Streptomyces clavuligerus: one gene and its partner. The protein of the gene in region 2 interacts with the protein of the main gene of each other region in a pairwise test. Links are inferred from orthologs where the notes say so. Each region holds a gene or a part of one and is shown on either strand. Other genes may lie near its edges. The genes, in order: lpdA and pcrA.

Region 1 (3,249 bases), 2.6 Mb from region 2 along the record:
CCGGGGCGGGGGCCGGAGCCTCCTGGACCGGAGCCGGAGCCGGGGCAGCGACCGGGGCGGGCGCCGGAGCGGCGGCCGGGGCCGGGGCCGCAGGCGCGGCGGGGGCGGCCGGAGCCGCACCCGGAGCACCGATCACGGCCAGCTTGGCGCCGACCTCGGCGGTCTCGTCCTCGCCGACCACGATCTCCAGCAGCACACCCGAGGCGGGGGCGGGGATCTCGGTGTCGACCTTGTCGGTCGAGACCTCCAGCAGCGGCTCGTCGGCCTCGACGCTCTCGCCGACCGACTTCAGCCAGCGGGTGACGGTGCCCTCGGTGACGCTCTCGCCGAGCGCGGGGAGGACCACGTCGGTGCCGGTGGCGCCACCGGCGGCCGGGGCGGGGGCCGGAGCCTCCTGGACCGGCGCGGGCGCGGCCGGGGCCTCGGCCACCGGCGCGGGGGCGACGGGGGCCTCCTGGACCGGGGCGGGGGCAGCGGCGGCTGCGGGCGCCGGGGCGGCGGCCGGGGCACCGGTGCCGTCGTCGATGAGGGCCAGCTCGGCGCCGACCTCCACCGTCTCGTCCTCGGCGACCTTGATGGAGGTGAGGATCCCGGACGCCGGGGCGGGGATCTCGGTGTCGACCTTGTCGGTCGAGACCTCCAGCAACGGCTCATCGGCCTCGACGCGCTCGCCCTCGGCCTTCAGCCAGCGGGTGACAGTGCCCTCGGTGACGCTCTCGCCGAGCGCCGGAAGGGTTACGGAAACCGCCATGGTTTCACTTGCTCCTAACGATGGGGTCTCCCCGGCTCCGGCGGAAGCGCGAGCCCGGGGAGGGGTGCGGTAGTGGTCGTCGGCCCGAGGGCTCAGTCGTGGGCGTGCAGCGGCTTGCCCGCGAGGGCCAGGTGCGCCTCGCCCAGCGCCTCGTTCTGCGTCGGGTGCGCGTGGATGAGCTGCGCGACCTCGGCCGGCAGAGCCTCCCAGTTGTAGATGAGCTGTGCCTCGCCGATCTGCTCGCCCATCCGGTCACCGACCATGTGGACGCCGACCACGGCACCGTCCTTGACCTGGACGAGCTTGATCTCGCCCTGGGTCTTCAGGATCCTGCTCTTCCCGTTGCCCCCGAGGTTGTACTTGAGGGTGACGACCTTGTCCGCGCCGTAGATCTCCTTGGCCTTGGCCTCGGTGATGCCCACGGAGGCGACCTCCGGGTGGCAGTACGTCACCCGGGGCACGCCGTCGTAGTTCACCGGGACGGTGTTCAGACCGGCGAGCCGCTCTGCCACCAGGATGCCCTCGGCGAAGCCGACGTGCGCGAGCTGGAGGGTCGGGACCAGGTCGCCGACCGCGGAGATGGTGGGGACGCTGGTCCGCATGTACTCGTCGACGAGGACATAGCCGCGGTCCATCGCGACGCCCTGCTCCTCGTAGCCGAGACCGGCCGAGACCGGGCCGCGGCCGACGGCGACCAGCAGCACCTCGGCCTCGAAGGTCTTGCCGTCCGCGAGGGTGACACGGACGCCGTCCTGCGTGTACTCGGCCTTCTGGAAGAAGGTGCCGAGGCTGAACTTGATGCCGCGCTTGCGGAAGGCGCGCTCCAGCAGCTTGGAGCTGTTCTCGTCCTCGACCGGGACCAGGTGCTTCAGGCCCTCGACCACGGTGACCTCGGCGCCGAAGGACTTCCACACGGACGCGAACTCGACACCGATGACGCCGCCGCCGAGCACGATCGCGGAGGACGGCACACGGTCCAGCTTCAGCGCGTGGTCGGAGGAGATGATCCGGTTGCCGTCGATCTCCAGACCGGGCAGCGACTTCGGCACGGAGCCGGTCGCCAGCAGGATGTGGCGGCCCTCGACGCGCTGGCCGTTGACGTCGACCGAGGTGGGCGAGGAGAGGCGGCCGGCGCCCTCGATGACGGTGATCTTGCGGGAGGCGATCAGCCCCGTCAGGCCCTTGTAGAGGCCCGCGATCACGTCGTCCTTGTACTTGTGCACCGCGGCGATGTCGATGCCCTCGAACGCGGTACGGACACCGAACTGCTCCGACTCGCGGGACTGGTCGGCGACCTCGCCCGCGTGCAGCAGCGCCTTGGTGGGGATGCAGCCGTAGTGCAGGCAGGTGCCGCCGAGCTTGTCCTTCTCGATCAGGGCGACGCTCAGGCCGAGCTGGGCTCCGCGCAGCGCCGCAGCGTAACCGCCGCTACCGCCGCCGAGGATCACTAGGTCGAAAACGGTGCTGGCGTCGTTCGCCACGTCACGTCCTCCATGCATGCGCGCCGGTCGCCGGGGTCCCCTCACCCAGGGGAGTCCGGCCCTTCGGCTGGTGTGCGGCCGATGTCTCGTCGGCCCTTAGGTCGGGGCCCTGTCCTGCCGAGGACCCATCTTTGCACTTGTTGCGGAAAGACGGGACGCGGGGCGGGCCTCTGCGGGCGTCTGATCGATCACCCTTGTGGCTACCGGTGAGTAGCAACGCGGTGCGCCGTCCGTCGATTCCCGGGGCCGGGCGCCCCGCCGTTCGTCCAGAGCGAACGCGGGGGATCCGGCCGATCGCACGGGCAGCGGCCCGCGGCCCGTACGGGGGTGCCGTACGGGCCGCGGGGACGGGTGGCCGGGCGCCCGCGCGGGGTGCCCGCGCGCCCGGCCGGGGCGTCAGCCCAGCTCGCCGTCGGCGATCCGCTCCGCGAGACGGACCAGGGTGCGCACCGAGGAGCCGGTGCCGCCCTTGGGGGTGTACCCGTACGGGGCACTCTCGTGGAAGGCCGGGCCCGCGATGTCCAGGTGCGCCCAGCTGATGCCCTCGCCCACGAACTCCTGGAGGAAGAGACCGGCGACCAGGCCGCCGCCCATCCGCTCGCCCATGTTGGCCATGTCCGCGACCTGGGAGTCCATGCCCTTGCGCAGCTCGGCGGGGAGCGGCATCGGCCAGGACTGCTCACCGGCCTCCTCGGCGGTCTCGTGGACCGCGGTGCGGAAGGCGTCGTCGTTGGCCATCACACCGAAGGTGCGGTTGCCGAGCGCCAGCACCATCGCGCCGGTCAGCGTGGCGACGTCCACCATGGCGTCCGGCTTCTCCTCGGACGCCTTCCACAGCGCGTCCGCGAGCACCAGCCGGCCCTCGGCGTCGGTGTTCAGCACCTCGACCGTCTTGCCGCTGTACATCCGCAGGACGTCGCCGGGGCGGGTGGCCGAACCGGACGGCATGTTCTCGGCGAGCGCGAGCCAGCCGGTGACGTTGACCGCGAGGCCGAGCCGCGCGGCGGCGACGACGGC
Region 2 (3,390 bases):
CGCCCGACGGGACCGAGACCTGGTACTGCCATCTGAGCAGCGCCAAGATCCGGTCCGGCGCGGTGAAGGCCGGGGATGTCATCGGCTACGCGGGCAACTCCGGCAACTCCACCGGACCCCATCTCCACTTCGAGGTCCGCCCCGGCGGCGGCTCGACGATCGACCCGCTGGCCTGGCTCCAGAGCAAGGGCCTCGACCCCCGCTAACCAACCGTTCCACCCGTCGCCCGCCGTTCCGTCGATCGGCGGGCGACTCCGTGTCGGGCCGGTCTCAGAGCTTCTCCACCGGCGCGTACTTCAGCAGCAGCCGCTTGGGCTTGGGGTCCCCGAAGTCGACCGTCGCCACCGCGCCGTCCGTCCCGGCGCCGGTGACCTCCACCACGGTGCCCAGACCGAACTGGTCGTGCGTGACCCGGTCCCCGGTCGACAGGGAGATCACGGGCTTGCCCGCGCCGCCCCGTCCGGTGGCGAACCCCGCGGCGCCGCCCGCCCGGGAGCGGGAGGACGGAGCCGAGGGCAACCGGGACCCGAATCCGGCCACCGGCCCGGCGGGCGCGGCCGACGGTCCCGTACGCCGCCACTCCAGATGGCGGACGGGGATCTCCTCCAGGAAGCGCGACGGAGGGTTGTACGCGGGCTGTCCCCAGGCGCTCCGCATGGTCGAACGGGTCAGATAGAGCCGCTCGCGGGCCCGGGTGATGCCCACATACGCCAGCCGCCGCTCCTCCTCCAGTTCCTTCTTCTGGGAGAGGGCCCGCATATGCGGGAAGACGCCGTCCTCCATACCGCTCAGGAACACCACGGGGAACTCCAGCCCCTTGGCCGTGTGCAGGGTCATCAGTGTGATGACACCGGAGCCGTCCTCGTCCTCGTCGGGGATCTGGTCCGAGTCGGCGACGAGGGCGACCTGCTCCAGGAACTCCGCCAGCGTCCCGGCGCCGCCCTCGCCCTCGCCCTCGGCGCGGGCCTGCTCGAACTCCAGCGCGACCGCCGCCAGCTCCTGAAGGTTCTCGATACGAGTCTCGTCCTGGGGGTCCGTCGACGCCTGGAGTTCCGCGAGATAGCCCGTCCGCTCCAGCACGGCCTCCAGCACCACGGCGGGACCGGCACCGGAGTCGACGATCGTGCGCAACTCCCCCATCAGCACGTTGAAGCGCTTGACGGCGTTGGCCGAGCGCGCGGCCATGCCGTACGCCTCGTCCACCCGGATCAGCGCCTGCGGGAAGGTGATCTTCTCGCGCAGGGAGAGCGCGTCGATCATCGCCTCCGCGCGCTCCCCGATGCCCCGCTTGGGGACATTGAGAATCCGCCGCAGCGGAACGCTGTCCTCCGGGTTGGCGAGGACCCGCAGATAGGCGAGGACGTCCCGGACCTCCCTGCGCTCGTAGAAGCGCACACCGCCGACGACCTTGTACGGCAGGCCCACCCGGATGAAGATCTCCTCGAAGACCCGGGACTGGGCGTTGGTGCGGTAGAAGACGGCGACATCGCCCGCCTTCACCTCGCTCGCGTCCGTCAGCCGGTCGATCTCGTCCGCGACGAACTGCGCCTCGTCGTGCTCGGTGTCGGCGACATAGCCGATGATCTGCGCGCCGTCGCCCGCGTTGGTCCACAGATTCTTGGGACGGCGGCTCTCGTTGCGCTCGATGACGGCGTTGGCGGCGGAGAGGATCGTCTGGCTGGAGCGGTAGTTCTGCTCCAGCATGACGGTCGTCGCCTCCGGGTAGTCCTCCTCGAACTGGAGGATGTTGCGGATCGTCGCGCCCCGGAAGGCATAGATCGACTGGTCGGCGTCACCGACGACACACAGCTCGGCGGGCGGCAGATCCTCGTACCCCGGTCCGACCAGCTCGCGCACGAGGGTGTACTGGGCGTGGTTGGTGTCCTGGTACTCGTCGACGAGGACATGACGGAAACGCCGCCGGTAGTGCTCGGCGACATCCGGGAACGCCTGGAGCATATGGACGGTCGTCATGATGATGTCGTCGAAGTCCAGGGCGTTGGCCTCGCGCAGCCGCGCCTGGTACATCCGGTACGCCTGGGCGAGCGTCTTCTCGAACCCGTCCGCGGCGCTGTCGGCGAAGCTCTCCTCGTCGATCAGCTCGTTCTTCAGGTTCGAGATCTTCGCGCTGAACGACTTCGGCGGGAACTTCTTCGGGTCCAGATCGAGATCGCGGCAGACCAGCGCCATCAGCCGCTTGGAGTCGGCGGCGTCGTAGATCGAGAACGACGAGGTGAAGCCCAGCTTCTTGGACTCGCGGCGCAGAATCCGCACACAGGCGCTGTGGAACGTCAACACCCACATCGCCTGGGCGCGCGGGCCGACGAGCTGCTCCACGCGCTCCTTCATCTCACCGGCGGCCTTGTTGGTGAAGGTGATCGCCAGGATCTGGCCGGGGTGGACACCGCGGGTCGCCAGCAGATGGGCGATCCGATGGGTCAGGACCCGGGTCTTGCCCGAGCCCGCTCCGGCGACGATGAGCAGCGGGGAACCGGCGTGGACCACGGCCGCGCGCTGCTGTTCGTTGAGCCCTTCGAGGAGGGACGCGGGGTCGATCACCGTGCGCGGGGCGCCGTCACGGTGGTACGCGTCTCTGGCCGGGGGCATGTCGAAGGCGCCCTGGAAGAGATCGTCCGGGATCTCCTCAGGGGCGTGTGCCTCCGAGTCCTCGTGGTCCTCGGGCGGCGGGGGGTCCTCCGGGGTGGACTGGAGGCTCGCCAGGAAGTGATCGTCAAAGAGGCTGCTCATCGCTCTCCGAGTCTAGGCGCAGCCACTGACAACGCGCCGCCCCCTTACGGAATGCGCCCGGCACCGCAACGGCGAACCGCCCCGGGCTCCGGGCTCCGGGCTCCGGGCTCCGGGCTCCGGGCTCCGGGCTCCGGGTGATCGTGACCGCTCAGGTCCAAACGGTCGCGATGAAGATGTTCGCGGTCGTCAGCGCGCCGACCGCGCCGAAGAGCCCCTTCTCCACCCGCTCCTCGTCCCGCTTGACGTAGACGAGGCCGAGGACGACGACCAGCACCGCCAGCTTGATGCCGATCTTGATGTTGTTCACGGTCTGGTCGTCCGCCTGGTTGAGGCCGACCAGGGCGACACCGGTGATCAGCATCGTCAGCGCGCCGTGCAGCATGGCCGGGGTGAAGCGCGCGGTCCCGGCGCCCATCGCCTTCATCTGGGTGAGGAACCCGCCCAGCAGGGACGCGATGCCGATGATGTGCAGGGCGACGAAGACATTGATGAGTACGTCCATGGGGCGGAGCCTAACTCTCGCCCGCTCGCCGCCCTCAGGTCAGGTCGGCCTCACCGCACCGGGCACACCCTCCCCCCGGCCGCTGCCCCGGGGTGCATCCGAAAGAACTCAATCCGCCTGACGGGCCGCATAGACGACGA

The links.
Region 1: the proteins of pcrA (region 2) and lpdA interact in binary tests that used the Escherichia coli proteins (3 or more experiments, as listed by UniProt). The link is inferred for Streptomyces clavuligerus from one-to-one orthologs.

Annotation. Positions count from the first base shown.
Region 1 is NZ_CP027858.1:5,066,550-5,069,798, forward strand. What follows is about bases 39-2,977. They hold lpdA (dihydrolipoyl dehydrogenase), read right to left. Parts: upstream 2,233-2,977; coding sequence 844-2,232; downstream 39-843. Other genes in these bases: sucB (2-oxoglutarate dehydrogenase, E2 component, dihydrolipoamide succinyltransferase), read right to left, coding at 39-751; CRV15_RS21345 (leucyl aminopeptidase), read right to left, coding at 2,629-2,977. Also shown: more of sucB, read right to left, coding at 1-38; more of CRV15_RS21345, read right to left, coding at 2,978-3,249. UniProt on the Escherichia coli protein: Lipoamide dehydrogenase is a component of the glycine cleavage system as well as of the alpha-ketoacid dehydrogenase complexes.
Region 2 is NZ_CP027858.1:2,430,926-2,434,315, forward strand. The notes cover bases 10-3,089. They hold pcrA (DNA helicase PcrA), read right to left. Parts: upstream 2,749-3,089; coding sequence 271-2,748; downstream 10-270. Other genes in these bases: CRV15_RS09855 (M23 family metallopeptidase), read left to right, coding at 10-206; CRV15_RS09865 (hypothetical protein), read right to left, coding at 2,897-3,089. In the rest of the region: more of CRV15_RS09855, read left to right, coding at 1-9; more of CRV15_RS09865, read right to left, coding at 3,090-3,250; CRV15_RS09870 (DUF397 domain-containing protein), read right to left, coding at 3,359-3,390. UniProt on the Escherichia coli protein: A helicase with DNA-dependent ATPase activity. Unwinds DNA duplexes with 3'-5' polarity. Translocates on single-stranded DNA with 3'-5' polarity. Initiates unwinding more efficiently from a nicked substrate than double-stranded DNA.